Regions from separate parts of the Psychrobacillus sp. NPDC058041 genome, predicted to be linked through region 3. Evidence: riboswitches for the same ligand, from Rfam matches in the RefSeq annotation. Region 3 holds a riboswitch; each other region holds the start of a gene.

Region 1 (6,462 bases), on a different contig from region 3:
TGTGACAATCGGACAAGAGTCTACTATTTGGTTTAATACGGTAATTAGAGGGGACGTTGCACCTACTATTATTGGGCAAAGAGTAAACGTCCAAGACTTATGTTGTTTGCATCAAAGCCCAAACAATCCACTTATTTTAGAAGATGAAGTAACGATTGGGCATCAGGTAACATTACATAGTTGCATTGTTCGAAAGGGAGCATTAGTTGGAATGGGCTCAATTATTTTAGATGGTGCGGAAATTGGAGAAGGAGCATTTATCGGAGCAGGAAGTTTAGTTACTCCGGGAAAGAAAATTCCTCCAAATTCACTTGCAATGGGAAGTCCAGCAAAAGTTGTACGGGAGCTGACTGATGCCGATAAAGAAGATGTACAACGAATTATTAGAGAATACGCTGAAAAAGGTCAGTATTATAAATCACTGCAATAAGAATAAAGCAATCGCCTATTAAGAGCAACTTGTCTTTACTATTTTCCGGAGTGCTTTGAACGAAACATTGGCTACACTATTACCGTTAGATTTAGAGGATCTGGAATTGACTGAGTCACTTCCAGATCCTCTTTTTTCGGTAATCTTGTGGCAGATGTTTGTCCGTCGCCCTCTTGAAATATGTACAGACATGATGCATTAGGTTTGGTTAATAAAAGAATAAATCCTATCCTATCCTATTCTTTAAAAAGCGGACGAAGATACAGTTTCGTCCGCTCAGAGCTTCTTTATTAGTTGTTACTAATTTTAGAAAAGCGAATGCACTCTATAAGTGCATTATGTACCAACACTAATTGTACTTCTCAAGAATCAGCAATTCCTGCTGCAACAATATATTTTGCTAAATAGCAATCAGCGTATGCAGCTTTCTTTCACCATATAACTTCTATATAATATTTTCCGAAAAATCCAAACTTTAGATGTTTGAGAATCGTTTAATATATAACGAAAGGAGTTGATGTCTTTTTGAATATTAATGACTTAAAAGAATTAATGCTTCAATACACAGATTCCTTAATTCGTTTAGCTTATTGCTACGTCAAGGATCTCCAAGCGGCAGAGGATATTGTACAAGAAGTTTTCATAAAGTTTTATCATAATCAGAATAATTATGAAGATCATGGTGAGGTAAAGGCTTATTTAACACAAATGACCGTTAATAAAAGCAAAGATTATTTAAAAAGCTGGACCTATAGAAAAATCCAACTACAAAACAAATTATTTTCACTAGCTGTCAAAAGAAATTTGGACGAATTGGTTAGAAAAGACGAGCAAGCAATAATTGGAGAAGCAATCCTAAATTTGCCCATAAAACATCGAGAAGTTCTCACTTATTTTTATTTTAATGAAATGACTATTGCTGAAGTAGCACATATTTTATCTATTCCAGAAAGTACAGTAAAAACTCGATTAAGGCGTGGTAGAGAACTATTAAGAAATCAATTAACAGGTTTAGAATGGGAGGTTCTTTTAAATGAATAACTATATTCCTTCTGAACTGAAAGATTTAACCGAAAGTAAACAACGTGTTATGCAAAATGTAGTGAATGAGATAGAAAGTAACTCAAGAAAATCTAATCATACATGGCGATATGTGGTGATAACCGCTGTTTTAGCAACTTGTGCAATGCTATTTGTCTTTAACGAAATATTTAATGAAAATGAACAACAATCTGCTACCGAACTACAACTAGATTTAACCCAACCTACATTCTTCGAAAAACAAGGTTTATTTTATCTACTTGGAGTAACGTTGGGTGACTCCCAATCAAAAGTAGTAGAACACTTAGGTAAAAATTATACAATAGATGATTACGAGGATGGTAGTGGGGCGGACTTCATATTGGATTATGATGGTAATGTGAGATTCTATTTTTATCAGGACAAATTAGATAAAATACTATTCATGAAAGCAGATGAAAGTTACTTTGACAAATTATTTAATGATTACGATGGATTTAAATTCACTACTTCTTCCAGTATAGATGATAACGATCGTTATTTTTACTCGAAAGAGACTGGTCAACTTTTAAAAGCAACGATCATTCCAGACGGAAATCTTTACTTATATCTTCTGAGGGGAGGCAAGGATCTCTTGGAGAATCCGGATTTCCCAAAAATAGAACAGATTTTAGATTAGTTTTGGGAATTAGAAAAAGCATCGTTAGGTAAGTGAATTAATATATGGAAGCTGCCCTTCATAGTTGGCATCTTTCTCTTGAGTCATGGTATTTTCTTATCTTTTAAAAATTATAAAAGCGATACATTCCTATATTTCTCTAGGAATGTATCGCTTTTTTGATAAGGGAATCTTTCAATACCAGCCGTTTTTATGGCAGCTTTTTCTAATTATAAACCTGCTTTTTGTCTTAACTCTTCTGCTTTATCTGTTTTTTCCCAAGGTGCGTCGATGTCTGTACGGCCAAAATGTCCGTAAGCAGCAGTTTGTTTGTAGATTGGGCGACGAAGATCTAGCATTTTAATAATACCAGCTGGGCGAAGGTCAAATAATTCACGAATATGTGAAACTAATTGAGCTTCTTCTACTTTTCCAGTTCCAAATGTGTCTACTGCGATAGAAACCGGTTGTGCAACACCGATTGCATATGCAAGCTGAACTTCACAACGATCAGCAATTCCTGCTGCAACAATATTTTTTGCAACATAGCGAGCAGCGTATGCAGCTGAACGGTCAACTTTTGTAGGATCTTTACCAGAGAATGCTCCTCCGCCATGACGTGCATAACCACCGTAAGTATCTACGATAATTTTACGTCCTGTTAAGCCCGCATCTCCTTGTGGTCCACCAATTACAAAGCGACCAGTTGGATTAATAAAATATTTTGTATTTTCATCGATCAAATCAGCAGGAACAATAGGATTGATCACTACTTCTTTTAAATCTTTTTGGATTTGTTCTAATGTAACTTCCGGATGATGCTGAGTTGAGATAACAATCGTATCAATATGGACAGGATTATTATTTTCGTCATACTCCACTGTAACTTGTGTTTTACCATCTGGACGTAAATAATCTAGCGTTTCATCCTTACGAACTTCCGCTAAACGACGAGCCAATTTATGAGCTAAACTAATTGGAAGTGGCATAAGTTCTGGTGTTTCATTACATGCGTAACCAAACATTAAACCTTGGTCCCCTGCTCCAATTGCTTCAATGTCCGAATCAGTCATAGATCCTTCACGAGCTTCTAAAGCTTGGTCAACCCCTTGCGCAATGTCAGCTGACTGTTCATCGATTGCAGTTAATACTGCAGAAGTTTCAGAGTCAAAGCCATATTTTGCACGAGTATATCCTATTTCTTGTACAGTAGAACGAACTACTTTCGGTATGTCTACATATGTAGATGTTGTTATTTCACCTGCAACCAATACAAGACCAGTTGTCACGGTTGTTTCACAAGCAACACGTGCATTTGGATCTTCTGCTAGAATTGCGTCAAGAATTGCATCTGAAATTTGGTCACAAATTTTATCTGGATGCCCTTCAGTAACTGATTCAGATGTAAATAATCTGCGTTGTGTCATAAAAAATTCCTCCTATATCCTGCGAGATTTCTCTCAAGAATTGATACGGTACTCATTCCCATGTCAAGCCATTCAATCAAATAGATTAAACTTGAAGCCGTTTCGGACTTGGCACACAAGGATAAAGGGCGATGTCATAAAAAAAACCTTCCACTCACGTATCTTACACATGAGGAAAGGCTATTAATTTCATAAGCACCTTTCACTCTTATCAATCAAGGAATCTCACCTTGTCTCAGGTTGGGCACCTTTGTAACAAAACAAATATTACAGGTTGCCGGGTTTCATAGGGCCTGACCCCTCCACCAGCTCGGGATAAGAGTATCCGTTCAATTTATCATCATACTTAAGTTGCATTCAGAAGTCAACACATTTTTGTTGACGATTTATTCACAAATAATAAAAATAATCAATTCATTAGTGTAGACTATTAAGTTAAATGTGTTATACTATTTCACATATGAAAGTCATCTCCCTGTTTATATAAGGGAAAATAATTAAAAGGATGGTAAATACAATATGAATTCAATCGATACTGTGAATGAACTGAACGAATTGTTATCTGGTGCTAATGTTAACATTCAATTATCAGTACCGCAACTTGTAGAAAAAGCAACATCAAGAGGCGAAGCTGTTTTAACTTCTACGGGAGCCGTGAAAGCAGAAACAGGTAAATATACAGGTCGTTCTCCACAAGATAAATACATCGTTGATGAGCCTATATCTAGAGACAAAATCGATTGGGGTTCCGTAAACCAACCAATTTCTTCTGAAATTTTCGAATCACTATATAAAAAAGTAACGAAATACCTTGCTGAGCAAGATGAATTATTCGTATTTAAAGGATTTGCTGGTGCTGATAAAGATTCTCGTCTAGGTATTCAAGTAATAAATGAATATGCATGGCATAACTTGTTTGCTCATCAATTATTTATCCGCCCATCAGAGGAAGAGCTTGCAAACCATTCATCTGACTTTACAATCATAAGTGCTCCAAATTTTAAAGCAGATCCAACAGTAGATGGAACAAAAACAGAAACTTTTATTATCGTTTCAATGGAGAAACGCATCGTATTAATCGGTGGTACTGAATATGCTGGAGAAATGAAAAAATCTATTTTCTCTATTATGAACTACTTACTTCCTGAACAAAACATTTTACCTATGCACTGTTCAGCAAACGTTGGAGAAGAAGGCGACGTTGCATTATTCTTCGGTCTTTCTGGAACAGGAAAAACAACTCTTTCTGCAGACGCTGGTCGTAAGTTAATTGGTGATGACGAACATGGTTGGTCTGATAATGGCGTATTTAATATCGAAGGTGGATGTTACGCAAAATGTATCGATTTAACTCGTGAAAACGAACCACAAATCTATGATGCAATCACATTTGGTACTGTATTAGAAAACGTTGTTGTTGATGCGGAAACTCGCGTTGCAAACTATGCTGATAATTCATTAACAGAAAATACACGTGCAGCTTACCCAATTCAAAATATCGAAAATATTGTGGATCCTTCTGTTGCAGGTCATCCAAATACGATCGTATTCTTAACTGCTGATGCTTTTGGCGTATTGCCTCCAATCAGCAAATTGACAAAAGAACAAGCTATGTACCACTTCTTAAGTGGATTTACATCTAAATTAGCGGGTACTGAACGTGGAATTACATCTCCACAACCAGCATTCTCAACTTGCTTTGGTTCACCTTTCCTTCCACTTCATGCAACTGTTTACGCAGAAATGCTTGGAAAGAAAATTGACGAGCATGGTGCACAAGTATTCTTAGTTAACACTGGATGGACTGGTGGAGAATATGGCGTTGGTAGTCGTATGAAGCTTTCTTACACACGTACAATGGTTCGTGCTGCAATTGACGGTAAACTAAACGATGTAGAAACTGAAACAGATGCAGTATTTGGTTTAGCTATTCCAAAACAAGTAGAAGGCGTTCCTTCTGAAGTATTAATTCCACGTAATGCTTGGACAGACAAAGCAGCATACGATAAAAAAGCAACTGAACTAGCAAAAGCTTTCCATGAGAACTTTAAAAAATTCGGTACCGTATCTGAAGATATTACACTTAAAGGCGGACCAGTAGCTTTATAAAGTAAAAGAGGATGTCCCATTAATATGGTGACATCCTCTTTTTTAATCTGCATTTTCATCATAATAATGTGTTGTGATAGATGATGGAAAGATTGAAATAAACTTTTTGGCTTTTTCTTCGTCCGTTTTATATAAAATTATTTCTGACCCATAATGACCCACTTCTAATAGCTCGTCTCCATTTATATTAAAAAACATCGTGAACCATTTTAGCCCACCTTTAGGATCTATAGAATCATTTCTAAAGTAAGTACGATTTTCATCGCTCAAATTAATCGTCAAAATTTTTATTAGTCCTTCATTTAAAGTGGAAGCAGCTTTAGCACTTAATTCGCGGATTGCTTCCGTCTCTTCTTTCCAGCACTGGATAATAACTTCCTGAAATTCATTTGTATAGTTATCCCATAAATCGGTCCAAAAGCTTATATTCGACGGAAATGACGACTTGTCCTCTGAACTCAATGTATCAATCGTAACAACTACATTACCCATCGTTTAAACCCCTTTCTGCCTTTTCATCCAATTACATGCATCTTGCACTACTTGTCGATTCACTTTACTTGGAAAAAAATGCGTATACTCCTGATAATACCAAGCTTCAACTATTTTATTATTCCCAACTAACGCTTTCTCTAAAGCGTTTGCATGCTCAACAGAAACATTTGTGTCTAGCATCCCATGAATGATAAGAGTTGCTGCTTCAATTTCATGAATGTGAGCAAGAACATTTCTATTTTCATACCCTTCTCGATGATTTGTTGGAGTACCGCCGATCACTCGTTTCATCATTCTTCTCATATCTTTACGTTCGTCATATG
Region 2 (6,462 bases), on a different contig from region 3:
ATATGGCATTTCTCTTGTAAGCTGGATACGAGTCCTACTAAATCATTTTCATCGCTACCCATTCCATGCATTAAAAATAATGCTGGATATTTATTATTTTCGTTACTATCTGGTGCACTATGAATATTAGTAAATATTGAAACCATATTATTTATCCCTTCTTTTTGGGTATAGACAAAGTTGTCCACTTTTCTTCAGGAACTACCTGTTTCGCAATATAAATAATCTGTCCAACATGGCTTGAAATATGTGCAATGCATCTTATAACTGCTTCCATGACAGTATGTGGTTGATTTCTTATATAAATTGTTTGTAGTAAATGCTTCTCTTCCATAGTGTCCATTGCCTTCAAAAACACATTGCAACCATTTTCCCACATTTTCAATAACTCTTCACGTGACTCTATTGTACTTTCAAACTCCCCATCACGATTTCTATCAGGTTTTTCCCCATCTGTAGTTAAAAAATCAGTCCAGCGAGAAATTAGATTTCCACTCATATGCTTGACGATAACATCGACACTATTTGATTGTGCATTTGGTGACCAAAATAATGCTTTCTCATCCATTTGCATAATCGCTTTCTCTGTATCGCTTTTCATTTCTTCAAATTTCTTTCGAATAACTCGAACAAAATCAGCATGCAGTTTTGTTATTTCTGACAATCTAATCATCTCCTTTAATTATCATTCCATCTAATAATATCATTAAAAGCAGTTTACTTTGAGGTTGTTTGCAAGATTGCTATTATGATAGTGTAACTATTCGGAAAAAGGAGTTGTTTAAACTAACTATGAGTAAAAACGTAGAAATTGGTAAAACTGGACTATTCGTAAATCCCCTAGGACTTGGTACCAATGCCGTTGGTGGGCATAATCTTTTCCCCAGCCTAAATGATGAGACTGGAAAAGAAATAGTACGTACTGCTATAAATAACGGAATTGACTTTTTGGATACAGCCTTTATTTACGGTCCGGGAAGATCAGAAGAGTTAATTGGAGAAGTATTGAAAGAAACTGGGAAACGTCAAGAGATTGTTGTGGCAACCAAAGGGGCGCATAAATTTTTGGATGGAAAAGTAATAGTGGATAATAACCCAAGCTTCCTCAAAGAAACAGTTGAAAATAGCTTGAGACGCCTTCAAACCGATTATATCGATTTATTTTATATTCATTTTCCAGATGAAAACACTCCCAAGGAAGAAGCCATTGGGTCGCTTTCTCGATTGAAAGAAGAAGGAAAAATACGTGCTATTGGTGTATCAAACTTTACACTAGATCAATTAAAAGAAGGGAATCAAGATGGACATATTGACGTACTTCAATCTGGTTATAATTTGATAAAGCGAGAGGCAGAGAATGATTTAATACCTTACGCCAACGAGCATAATATTTCCTTTATACCTTATTTCCCACTAGCATCGGGTTTACTTACTGGAAAGTTTGATAAAAATAGTACTTTTGAGGATGGCCGTTCCAAAAATCCTTTATTCCAAGGGGAAGCATTTGATCGCAATCTAGAAAAAGTAGAACAACTTCGAGTAATAGCAAATGTTAAAAACGTAGCAGTTTCAAATTTAGTTCTTGCTTGGTATTTAGCGCAGGATACAATCGATGTGATTATACCTGGAGCGAAAAAATCGGAGCAAGTATTGGATAATATAAAGACTTTAGAAGTGCAACTTAGCCTGCAAGAAATAAAAGAAATCGACCAAATCTTCCAATAATCTTTGAGAAGTTGTCTTTAAGGCATTCAATTGGCTAAAAGACAACTTTTTTATCAAGTTCCATGAATGATATGTCTCGTTCAATATTGTAATCCCTACTAAAGTTCATCTTTCTTCCATCAAATGGCAGAACAAGACCAATTTATCCTTAAGCGAGACTAAAGTATATGAAATCGCAACCAACTCTAATAAATCCGAGACCAAATTGATGAAATCGAGACTATATCACAAATCTTCCTACCTAATTAAGGGACATCCGTCATCGGACTGCCCCCGCTGAATTATTCCCACTCAAACGGTGTTTCTTGGTAAACATAATAATTCAACCAATTTGAAAATAATAAATGCGTATGAGAACGCCAAGAATTTATCGGTTGTTTCGTTGGATCATCATCTGGAAAGTAATTTTTAGGTACATCGATTTCAAGTCCTTTATTCACATCACGATTATATTCTTCTGCAAGTGTATCTGCATCGTACTCTAAATGTCCCGTGATCATTATATATTTTTTATCTTCAGAAATAACAAGGAAAACTCCTGCATCGTCTGAAGTTGCAAGAAGTATCAATCTCGAATCGTTTTGAATTTCTTCAAAAGATACTGCAGTATAACGAGAGTGCGGAGCATTAAACTCATCATTAAATCCTCGAACAAGATTGTTTGTTAGATCGGAAATTCGATGTGTATATACCCCTGAGCATTTTTGAGGCAAATCATATTTTCCAATACTATAATGATGATACAATGCAGCTTGAGCACCCCAACAAATATGTAAAACAGATGTCACGTTAGTTTTGGTCCAATCCATAATTTGAGTTATTTCTTCCCAATAATCAACATCCTCGAAAGCTAAGTGTTCAATTGGGGCTCCTGTAATGATCATTCCATCATATCGTCTGTGTTTTATTTGCTCAAAAGTAGTGTAAAAAGTATCTAAATGCGTTTTACTTACATTTTTTGATTCATGTGTTGCTGTATTTAAGAACGTTACATTTACTTGAAGTGGTGTATTTCCTAAAAGTCTTAATAATTGTAATTCTGTTCTTTCTTTTTCAGGCATCAAATTTAAAATAATGATGTTCAAGGGACGAATGTCCTGAGTGGAAGCGCGGTCCTCATCCATCACAAATATTTTTTCTTCCTTAAGCAATTCAGTAGCAGGTAACTTCTGTGGGATATTAATAGGCATCTATTTTGTCTCCTTTTCCATTTACAAAATAAAAAACCCTCTTTTCTAATGGATAAGAAAAGAGGGTTTCCTTCAAGCTCTTTGTTCTTATCTCTCAAGATCATTAACAATCTTGATGGAAGTAGCACCTTTCTGACTATGTCAGAGGTTGCTGAAGCGTCATAGGGCCATATCCCTCAACTTCTCTTAATAAGAGTATATTATTTAATTTGATAAATTAATGTTTTAACTTTATCATTTTCAGAACATTTAAGCAATAAAATTTAATAATAAAACAAATTTTTTCGATACTAATAATTCAGTAACCCTCTCAAAAAATTGAATTTATTGAGCTTCCAACCATTGTTCCATCAAGACTTCTAATTCTTTTTCTTTCGAACTTTTGATCGATAGAAGGTATTCGTATTTTGACCAGTCTTGTTCCTTATCAATTTGCTTCTTTAACAAGAGTATTTCCTCTTCCAATATCCCAATTTCTTCTTCAATCGGTCGAGCATTTAGAGGCTTAACTTTCACTAACTTTGTAGGTTCCTTTTTTTGATCTATAACTAGGGCAGCCTGCTTTAACTGCTGCTCCTCCCATTTTACACGCGCCCATTTGTAAGGCCCTTCAAAAGTTATAAGTTGACCTTGATCTAGCCAAGCAGTTCTAGGAAATAATTTATTTAAAAAGTATCGATCGTGAGAAACTGCTAATATTGTTCCTTGAAAGTCATCTAAAGCATCCTCTAAAACTTCTCTTGAATCTATATCCAGATGATTCGTAGGTTCATCCAACATTAATAAGTTGATATCTTGATGCATAAGTTGAGCGAGTCGCAGGCGCATTCTCTCTCCCCCACTCAAATCACCTACTCTTTTAAATACATCTGGACCGTAAAACATAAACTTAGCAAGTATGTGACGAGCATCTCCCTCTAAAACATTTACTTCACTTCGAAATACATCAATTAGCTTTGCTTTGGGATTCATTATTTCAAAGTGCTGAGACAGAAATCCAACTCGGACATTACTACCTAGACGAACCTTTCCTGAATCAACCGGTAATTCTTGTAAAAGTGACTTTAAAATCGTAGATTTCCCTGTACCATTTCGTCCAACAATGGCAACACGTTCTTTCCAATACACGTTTAAATTAGCATCTTGAAGCAGCACTTTTTCTCCATATTTTTTCGATACTTGCTCCATGATGACCACTTCTTTCCCACTTCTAGGAGCGGCTTCAAACGATAAGCTCATCTTTTTAGGATCTATAAGTGGTTTTCTTACCTTCACCATTCTTTCTAATGCCCGTTCCATATTTCTTGCTTGTCTATGAAGTCCAGCGTTTGGCGGCACAGCTTCGTTTGCCCATATTTTTAATCGTTTAATTGCTTCTTTCATTTTCTTAATCTTTTTTTGTTGCTCTTCATATTGCTGAAACTCGCGCATTAATGCATCTTCTTTTTCGATAATAAAAGATGAATAATTCCCGTGATATAACTTTATTTCTCCATCCTCCAAGTCAGCAACTTTAGTCACAACTTGATCTAGAAAGTATCGATCATGTGAAATAATAACTACTGTACCCGAATAGGAAACTAAATATTGTTCTAACCATTCCACTGCAAATAAATCTAGATGGTTCGTAGGCTCATCTAATAACAACAAGTCAGGTTTCGTTAATAAGAGCTTACCTAGCATTATTTTGGTCTGTTCCCCACCACTTAATGTCATAAATGATTGATGCACAAAGGAGGATAATTGTAAACCCTCTATGACTTTGTTGATTTCCGAATCAATCGCATAACCATTACGATTAGTGAACTCCTCCTGAATTTCTCCGTATTTTTGAAGTAATTTCTCTAACTCCTTAGGGTCGTCGGTGGATAGCTTTCCTTCAAGTTCTTTCATCTTAGTTTGTAATTCTATTAGTTCCTCAAATGCTGAATTTAATACATCGATGCCGGACACGTCTTCTGAAAATGATGGTATTTGAGCTAAATAACCAATTTTCGTTCCTTTTTTGAAGTGAATACTACCCACATCTGGCATTTCTAAACCAGTTATTAACGTAAGTAGCGTTGTTTTACCACTACCATTACGCCCTACAATCCCTAATTTATCTCCAGTTTTGATAGATAATGATAAATTTTCAAAAATCGTGTTTCCTCCAAGCATTTTACTAACTTCTTGTATTGTACATATCATATTTTCCGCTTCCTCTCATCTCTGATTTAGCTGGAAGCATTTTTCTGCAAAGAAAAAAGACTGCATATAAGCAGTCTTCTCCTAAAATTGTGGTTCAGAAAGAATGGCTTATCAGCTGTGAATTACATTAAATTGTCTAAAAAAGAACAGACTAGTCCCGTTAGGCTCAATTTCATGAGTAATCGCACAAGACGTGGATAAAAATTCCAATATAAATCCATGTGCATTCACAGTGTTTTTCATTCTTTCTTCACCTCCGTTCACTAAGTTGAGAATATTTTATCATATCTTTTATTTTATGCCAAATAAATTTTTCCTTATTTATCTAATAGGTGGTCATTATTTTCATTCTTATCTGGAATTCCAACATCATTTTTCATATCCACTTTTTTATTACCTGTATTTGGAACAGCATTTGGACTTGCATCACCATTAATTTGGGTTTGGGTATTAGGCGGTCCATTAGAATTTCTATTGAAACCACAAGCAGTTAAGCTAAGCAATATGAAAACTAAGAGTACTGCAAATAACTTTTTCATAATATCTCTCCTCATTTTCCATTAGATTGCTCTTTTTTTATCGTATTATCCATAAGAAAAACCAGGCAAAATGACGCCCGGTTCTTTTAAGAAGAGTAGCTATATGAATGTCGTTGCTTTCCGCTAAGGAGGACGCTTTTCGCGAGCATGGCCGGATGCAGAAAATTTCACCAAAATTTTTAAAAGCAATAGTATCTCTTATTCAACAACAATTACAGGATGGCATGATCACTACATTTACTTAAACTGTTTCTATCCTCTTAGCGATTAGGTACTACTCAATTATTGGATTGTAGTGAAAGGTGGCGACTCCAGCCGGAGGCCAACAGGATGTTGGTCACGAAGGCGTTGCCACACGATGTGGCGCTCTTAGCCTTTGTTCCTCTGTGAGACAGATGAGCCGTCACAACGAACGCGTCCACCTAAAACGGAAATCCGAGGTATTATCTATGAAAGCTGGTTTCGCAGGAAAATAATCCATGTATTATCTTATCTTTTTAAAAAAGCTCCAGCAAAAATTCACTGGAGCTTTCAAAATATCTATTCTTCAATATCGAAGTAAATCTCGTCTTCGTCGTTATATTCGGATCCATTTTCAAATAATACAGTTGTACGTAGGATTAGTTTTGTAACTTCGTCATCACCATCAGGTAGCCATCTATCATCAGGTATAATTTCAAAAGGAACCATTTGCATGTCTTTTGATGCTACTGTTCCTACAAGTTCAATAGAATGTTTGGAAACAATTTTGGATACTTCCCCATTTATTAATTTGAAAACCTCTAGTTTAATATTGTCTATTGACTCGTCATCATGTA
Region 3 (6,462 bases):
TACCTATAAAACCGCATTTACTACATTCAGCACCTTTTTTAAGTTCTTCTGGTTGTATGGAATAATGTTTGGTTAGTGGGAATTTAGCAAATGGGGTATTTTTCATTAGAAGAATATCTTTCCTTTTTTCAATTTCTTCTATAGTAAGTGTGGGTTTATGCTTTTGAAATTGTCGAAGGTATGGCCTGACATCGTTCCTATTAAGTATTATTGCTTTGTCAGTAGAAGCTTTCACAAAACTATTACGGGATGCGAATACAACAGCACCATAGATTGGAACTAAAATATTATGATCCATGAAAAATTGTGAAAGTTGGTATTTGTATTCGTTTAGTTGGAGAGCGGGGCAAGGGTATTTTTTTATCTCCCCTGTTTCTTTTCGTTGGATGAGCTGGGATGGATTCTCTTGGAACTCTAACTCGCCGATAATATTTTTGACTTCCAAAATTACTGCACCAAAGGGAGTGATTAGTAAGAAATCCAGTTCGAAAGTATTTTCAGCATGCAGTAACAATTTGTGAAATACATAATATTTAAACGGCAACTGCATTTTTTCTAGGTCTTTATATACAACTTCTTCCCCAAAATTCCCTCCTTTTGTTGCACCAATTTCATTCAAAACTTTTAAATACTGTCGATGCTCCTGTGGTATTCTTTTTAATAGTTTTTCCATTGCTTCCACATGCATAGAATTTACATAAGTTTTAGCAATCAATTTTTCATCACCTCGAAATCAGAATAGCATGAATAATAAATCAAATCTACTCGTTCTCCAAAATAAAAAAAGCAGACATGATTTTACATGCCTGCTTCTACTTTATTATTTCACTGGAACAACTGATCCATTCCATTTTTCAAGAATGAAATCTTGAATCTCTTTCGATTTTAAAGCTTCTACAAGTTTTTTAATTTCTGGTTTATTTTCATCGCCTTTACGAACAGCGATAATATTAACATATGGAGATTCTTTATCTTCTAAAGCGATAGAATCTTTGATTGGATTTAAGCCTGCGTCAATTGCATAGTTAGAGTTGATAAGTACTGCGTCACCTTCACTATTTTCATACAGTTGTACTAGTAGAGCAGCTTCATAATTAGCATCAAACTTTAAATTTTTTGGATTTTCAACAACATCTTTTACTTCCGCTTTTGTTTTATCAATACCATCTTTAAGTTTAATCAAACCTTTTGCTTCTAATAGAGATAAAATACGACCGTGGTCGGCAACAGAGTTACTCATAATAATAGTAGCGCCTTCTGGTAGCTCTTCTAATGATTTATATTTTTTAGAATAAACACCGATTGGTTCAATATGAATTCCACCTGCGTTTACGAAATCATAGCCATTGTCTTTAATTTGTGATTCTAGGTAAGGAATGTGTTGGAAATAATTAGCATCTAAAGCTTTAGACTCCAAATCTTTGTTTGGTAAAATATAGTCTTGGTATGTTTCAATTTTTAGGTCAATGCCTTCTTTAGCTAATATTGGTTTAACTTTCTCTAGAATTTCTGCATGTGGAACGTTAGAAGCTCCTACTACTAGTTTGGTATTTTCTTTAGCACCATTGCTGCTATCTTTAGCACCACAAGCAGCTAAAGCTAATAAACTTACTGCTAATAATGCTCCTACTAATAATTTCTTCATTACATTTCTCTCCTTTTTATCTGTTTAATAAATATATAATCGAGTAAACTCGTAAACACCAATTATCTTTTATCGATTTTAGATGTAATTAAATCGCCAATCCATTGAATTATAAATACCACAATCAAAATAAGAATGGTTGCAACTAGAGTAACATCCCCTCTAGAGCGTTGAAATCCGTCTAAAAAAGCTAGAGTACCAAGTCCACCAGCACCAATAATACCCGCCATCGCTGTATACCCAACTAACGAAATACAAGTTACGGTAATACCAGAAACTAATGACGGCAACGATTCAGGCAATAACACCTTCCATATTATAGTAGAAGTTGTAGCACCCATCGATTTTGCCGCTTCTAAAACTCCTTTGTCAATCTCTCGAAGTCCGATTAATACCATTCGTGCATAAAACGGTGCTGCTCCTATAACAAGCGCTGGGAATGCAGCATTTGGGCCACGCATTGTACCGACCAGAAATATTGTTAATGGAATCAATAAAATAATTAAAATAATAAATGGAATAGAGCGAAATATATTCACAACTGCTCCTGTAAGCCAGTTAGCGAATTTATTGGCCCATGCTTGATGTGGACTAGTTAAAAATAATAGAAGTCCAAGCGCCAACCCAATAACAAATGTTAATAAAGTTGATATTGCTGTCATATAAAGTGTTTCTAGTGCAGCATCCCACATTTTAGGCCAATCAACATTTGGAAAAAACGTATTAATCATTGTTGATCACCTCTGTATTTACTTTTTGTTCGTGTATGAATCGAATTCCTTCATCAATTGCTCTAGCGTCTCCGTCTAATTGAAGAATTAGTGTTCCATATGCCCCACTCTTCGTATGCGATATATTTCCTTGCACTATGTTTACTTCTAAATCAAATTGCTTTATTAATCTAGAGAGAATTGGTTGCTCTGTTTGATCTCCAACAAAAACAAGTTTTATCAACTTCCCATTTGGATATAACTCTCCCAAGTTTTGTATCGTCTGTTTCGCTTGGTTATTCTCGGAGACTTGTGAAACAAATCGCTTTGTGATGGCCTGCTGTGGATTTTGGAAAACCTCTAATACATCTCCCTCTTCTACCACAACACCACTTTCCATAACTGCTACTCGATTACAGATTTTTTGAATGACTTGCATCTCATGGGTAATTAATACGATGGTTAACCCCAATTTTTCATTAATACTTACTAACAAATCTAAAATGGAATCCGTTGTTTCCGGATCGAGTGCAGAAGTTGCTTCATCACAAAGCAAAACTTCTGGACCGTTTGCTAATGCTCTAGCAATCCCAACTCGTTGCTTCTGACCACCTGATAATTGGGATGGATAATAATCTCCTCTTCCATCCAAACCAACAAGTTCTATAAGTTCCTTCACTCGAGCAGATCGTTGTTCTTTAGGTACCCCTGCTATTTCAAGAGGAAAAGCAATATTTTCTGCAACTGTTCTTGACCATAGAAGGTTAAAATGTTGGAAAATCATACTAACCTTTTGTCTTACTTGACGTAGCTTAACTTCATTTATGGAAGTAATTTCTTTATTGTTTACGATTATTTGTCCCGAAGTAGGCTTTTCTAATCCATTCAATAATCGGATCATGGTACTTTTACCAGCACCACTGTACCCAATAATCCCGAATATTTCACCTTTTTTTATATCAAGATTTACATCATCCACGGCGACAATTGTACCTTGTTTCGTGCTAAACTTTTTCGAAACATTTTTCAAACTAATCATGCAAATCCTCCTTTTCTATAATAAAAAGCCCTTCTGCAAAAGAGCAGAAGGGCTGTATGTTATCATCAAAAATAACAATCATCCATTCTCTCATTTCCCAAAGCAATTGCTTTGCGTGACTTGGCACCATTTCATTTTCATGACGGTTGCCGGGCTTCATAGGGCACTTCCCTCCACCTCTCTTAATAAGAGCGACACTATTTAATTGTTGTTAGTAAATCGAATTTTAGCACGACATTCAGTTATCGTCAACACTTTTTATTATATCAAATAAATAAGGTACTGACTGAAATGCGTATATTTTTTTTAGGACTTTACCATTTTTAGCAATTAACAAACAAGGAACACTCTCAATTTCGTATTCCATTGCAAGATTCCCTAAATAATTTATATTCGCTTGTCCAATTGAGTAATGCACCAATTCTTTTATTACGAGCATCATCTTAGAAGCTACTTGGCAAGTGCCACACATTGGCGTGTATATATATAATAGAGAAACATCGGGGCTATTTTTAGCCTTCTCCCATTCTTCTCTCGACCATTCATTCACATCCATCATCCTATAGTAAAAATTCTTTTTTCACTTTAATATTAGCACGATGTAAAATAGAAGCCAAAACTTTGAGTGGAGTTTTTTCTACTTCACCATACATCGGACTAATAAATAAGTGAATTGCTTCTGGATATTCTTTCCTGACTACAGCGCGAATTTGTTCACCTGATTTATCCGCATCTAGAAAAGCATAAATCGGTATGTCTTCAAAAGGACTTAACAGTTCTTCTAATTTCACATTAGAAATCGTACCATTTGTACAAATGATTTCAGTGGCTTCCTCAAGAATAGTTAAAAGTCTCAATTTATCCGATCTTCCTTCAACAAGAATTACTTTTTCACTGAACTCCATTAGCTCCACTCCTCATTCGTCCTATCCATTAGTATATGAAAAAGCTCCGGATTATATAGTCTGACTGAACCTACAAATTCCTTCACCACCTAAAACACTGCTATAAGCACCTTAGCCTTGGCTATCAGCGCATAACGCAAGTCTATCAGCACCTACTAATCACTTCAGCACCTTAACCTTGGCTAGCAGCGCATAACTCAAGTCTATCAGCACCTATTAATCACTTCAGCACCTTAACCTTGGCTAGCAGCGCATAACACAAGTCTATCAGCACCTGCTAATCACTTAAGCACCTTAGCCTTGGCTAGCAGCTCATAACGCAAGTCTATCAGCACTTAATCGCTGAGTCTATGAGTAAAATATAAAAAATAGACATCCAATTAACTAGTAATTGAATGTCTATTATTAATTATATCTAGTAATACCGAATCGAACGGAGATTACTGTATTATTCTTGAATTAATTCGTCATATTGTTCTGCAGATAATAGTTCATCCATTTCTGATAAATCAGAAGGTTCTACAACGATCATCCATGCATTTTCATAAGGAGATTCGTTTACGAATTCAGGGCTATCTTCTAATTCTGAGTTAACTTCTACTACTTTTCCGCTGATAGGTGCGTAAAGTTCCGATACAGTTTTTACTGATTCTACACTACCAAATGGATCTCCGGATTTAATATCGTCCCCAACTTGTGGAAGCTCTACAAATACGATATCCCCTAATTCTGATTGTGCAAAATGTGTAATACCAATGCGTACTTTACCGGCTTCTGTTTTAACCCATTCGTGCTCTTCTGAGTATTTTAATTCTTTAGGTGTGCTCATGATTTACCCCTCTCAATTAGTTATACATTCCCTTTTAATATTCACATATTTCTGTATTAAAAACAAGCTACTTTATACGCTTTTCCAAATATGTTCAAACTCTTCTTCCTTGAATCCAAGGGTTAAATGTTCTCCGTCAAATACAAGGGGTCTTTTTATAAGCATCCCATCAGAAATAAGAGTTTCAATTTGTGCTTCTTCTGTCATATTTGGTAGCTTGTCCTTCAATTGTAATTCACGATATTTTGTCCCGCTCGTGTTAAACAATTTCTTTAAATCTATATTAGTTGTAGCTAGAATCTCTTTAATCATTTTTTTGGATGGAGGAGTTTCTACAATATGGTTATTTTCAAATTCCAAGCCATTATCTCTCAACCATTTGCTTGCTTTATTGCATGTACTACATTTAGGATAACCAAAAAACTGAATCGTCATATATATATCACCTTTTTTCTTTTTATCATATCATAATCCCCTTGCGGACTGACAAGTAAGGGGATTATGCGACGAGCTTCGCGCAGGAGCACACGGGTTTACCACTTGCTGACAAGCAGCGAGCTTTCGAAGGAACACAGAGTTTCCCACTCATCACTGCCACTTTATTTGAAAACAACCATAACTCATAGAAAAAAGCCGATTCGCAATAAGAATCGGCTTTCTAAACTTTATTAAACGATATATTTTTCTGCATCAATTAATTTAACTGATGCTTCTCGTTTTTTCAGAATTACATTATATGGTGTGTTACGAGTTAATTTACGTAAAGCAGATAGCATCATGCGTAAGGTATCACCCTCTACAGATGCAATCAGTGTTTCTTTCGCTGCTTTTTCGATTTCTTCAAATGCTTCTTGGCAGAAAATTTGAGTATAAAGTAGTTTTTGCTGTGCCTTATCTACTCCATCACGGCCAATTGCTTTTTCGGTGCGTAATACTGCAGATTCCATTGCAAATAAATTATTTGCGATATTAGCAATATTCACTAGAACTTCTTGTTCTGTTTCTAGCTTAGTACCGAAACGTTGTGCGGCTAGACCAGCAGCAAGTAGACCAATTTTCTTCGCATTTGCTACTAAAACTTTTTCTTGTGCAAGTGGTTCGTCACTTACTTCTTCTGGCATCATCATTAATAACTCTTCTTGTAAGCTTTGTGCTTTTTGAAGAAGTGGTAGCTCACCTTTCATTGCTTTCTTCAAGAATGTTCCAGGTACGATTAAACGGTTAATTTCGTTGGTTCCTTCGAAAATACGGTTAATACGAGAATCACGATAAATGCGCTCAACTTCGTATTCTTGCATAAAGCCATATCCGCCATGTAGCTGAACAGCTTCGTC

Evidence for each region. A riboswitch is a leader RNA that binds a small molecule or an ion and turns the genes downstream of it on or off. The one in region 3 is predicted to bind S-adenosylmethionine.
Region 1: linked by a shared signal. The riboswitch ahead of metK (methionine adenosyltransferase) and the one ahead of ACFVR1_RS17350 (methionine ABC transporter ATP-binding protein) in region 3 are both predicted to bind S-adenosylmethionine.
Region 2: linked by a shared signal. The riboswitch ahead of metA (homoserine O-acetyltransferase MetA) and the one ahead of ACFVR1_RS17350 (methionine ABC transporter ATP-binding protein) in region 3 are both predicted to bind S-adenosylmethionine.

Annotation. Positions count from the first base shown of each region.
Region 1 covers NZ_JBHVRO010000012.1:85,113-91,574, forward strand. Annotated here, with positions in the region: gene ACFVR1_RS16825 (gamma carbonic anhydrase) at 1-430, shown strand, start outside; gene ACFVR1_RS16830 (sigma-70 family RNA polymerase sigma factor) at 956-1,471, shown strand; gene ACFVR1_RS16835 (hypothetical protein) at 1,464-2,129, shown strand; gene metK (methionine adenosyltransferase) at 2,339-3,535, opposite strand; SAM riboswitch class I at 3,741-3,857, opposite strand; gene pckA (phosphoenolpyruvate carboxykinase (ATP)) at 4,055-5,644, shown strand; gene ACFVR1_RS16850 (hypothetical protein) at 5,687-6,136, opposite strand; gene ACFVR1_RS16855 (alpha/beta hydrolase family protein) at 6,140-6,462, opposite strand, start outside.
Region 2 covers NZ_JBHVRO010000002.1:270,796-277,257, reverse strand. Annotated here, with positions in the region: gene ACFVR1_RS03885 (alpha/beta hydrolase) at 1-146, opposite strand, end outside; gene ACFVR1_RS03880 (DUF1572 family protein) at 152-664, opposite strand; gene ACFVR1_RS03875 (aldo/keto reductase) at 793-1,725, shown strand; gene metA (homoserine O-acetyltransferase MetA) at 2,007-2,915, opposite strand; SAM riboswitch class I at 3,000-3,111, opposite strand; gene abc-f (ribosomal protection-like ABC-F family protein) at 3,240-5,105, opposite strand; gene ACFVR1_RS03860 (RAxF-45 family protein) at 5,217-5,348, opposite strand; gene ACFVR1_RS03855 (hypothetical protein) at 5,423-5,644, opposite strand; gene ACFVR1_RS03850 (sporulation protein) at 6,185-6,462, opposite strand, start outside.
Region 3 covers NZ_JBHVRO010000013.1:58,938-65,399, forward strand. Annotated here, with positions in the region: gene ACFVR1_RS17335 (NERD domain-containing protein) at 1-715, opposite strand, end outside; gene ACFVR1_RS17340 (MetQ/NlpA family ABC transporter substrate-binding protein) at 821-1,645, opposite strand; gene ACFVR1_RS17345 (methionine ABC transporter permease) at 1,708-2,376, opposite strand; gene ACFVR1_RS17350 (methionine ABC transporter ATP-binding protein) at 2,369-3,394, opposite strand; SAM riboswitch class I at 3,482-3,586, opposite strand; gene ACFVR1_RS17355 (thioredoxin family protein) at 3,633-3,944, opposite strand; gene ACFVR1_RS17360 (toprim domain-containing protein) at 3,955-4,299, opposite strand; gene gcvH (glycine cleavage system protein GcvH) at 4,748-5,128, opposite strand; gene ACFVR1_RS17370 (arsenate reductase family protein) at 5,201-5,563, opposite strand; gene ACFVR1_RS17375 (acyl-CoA dehydrogenase family protein) at 5,797-6,462, opposite strand, start outside.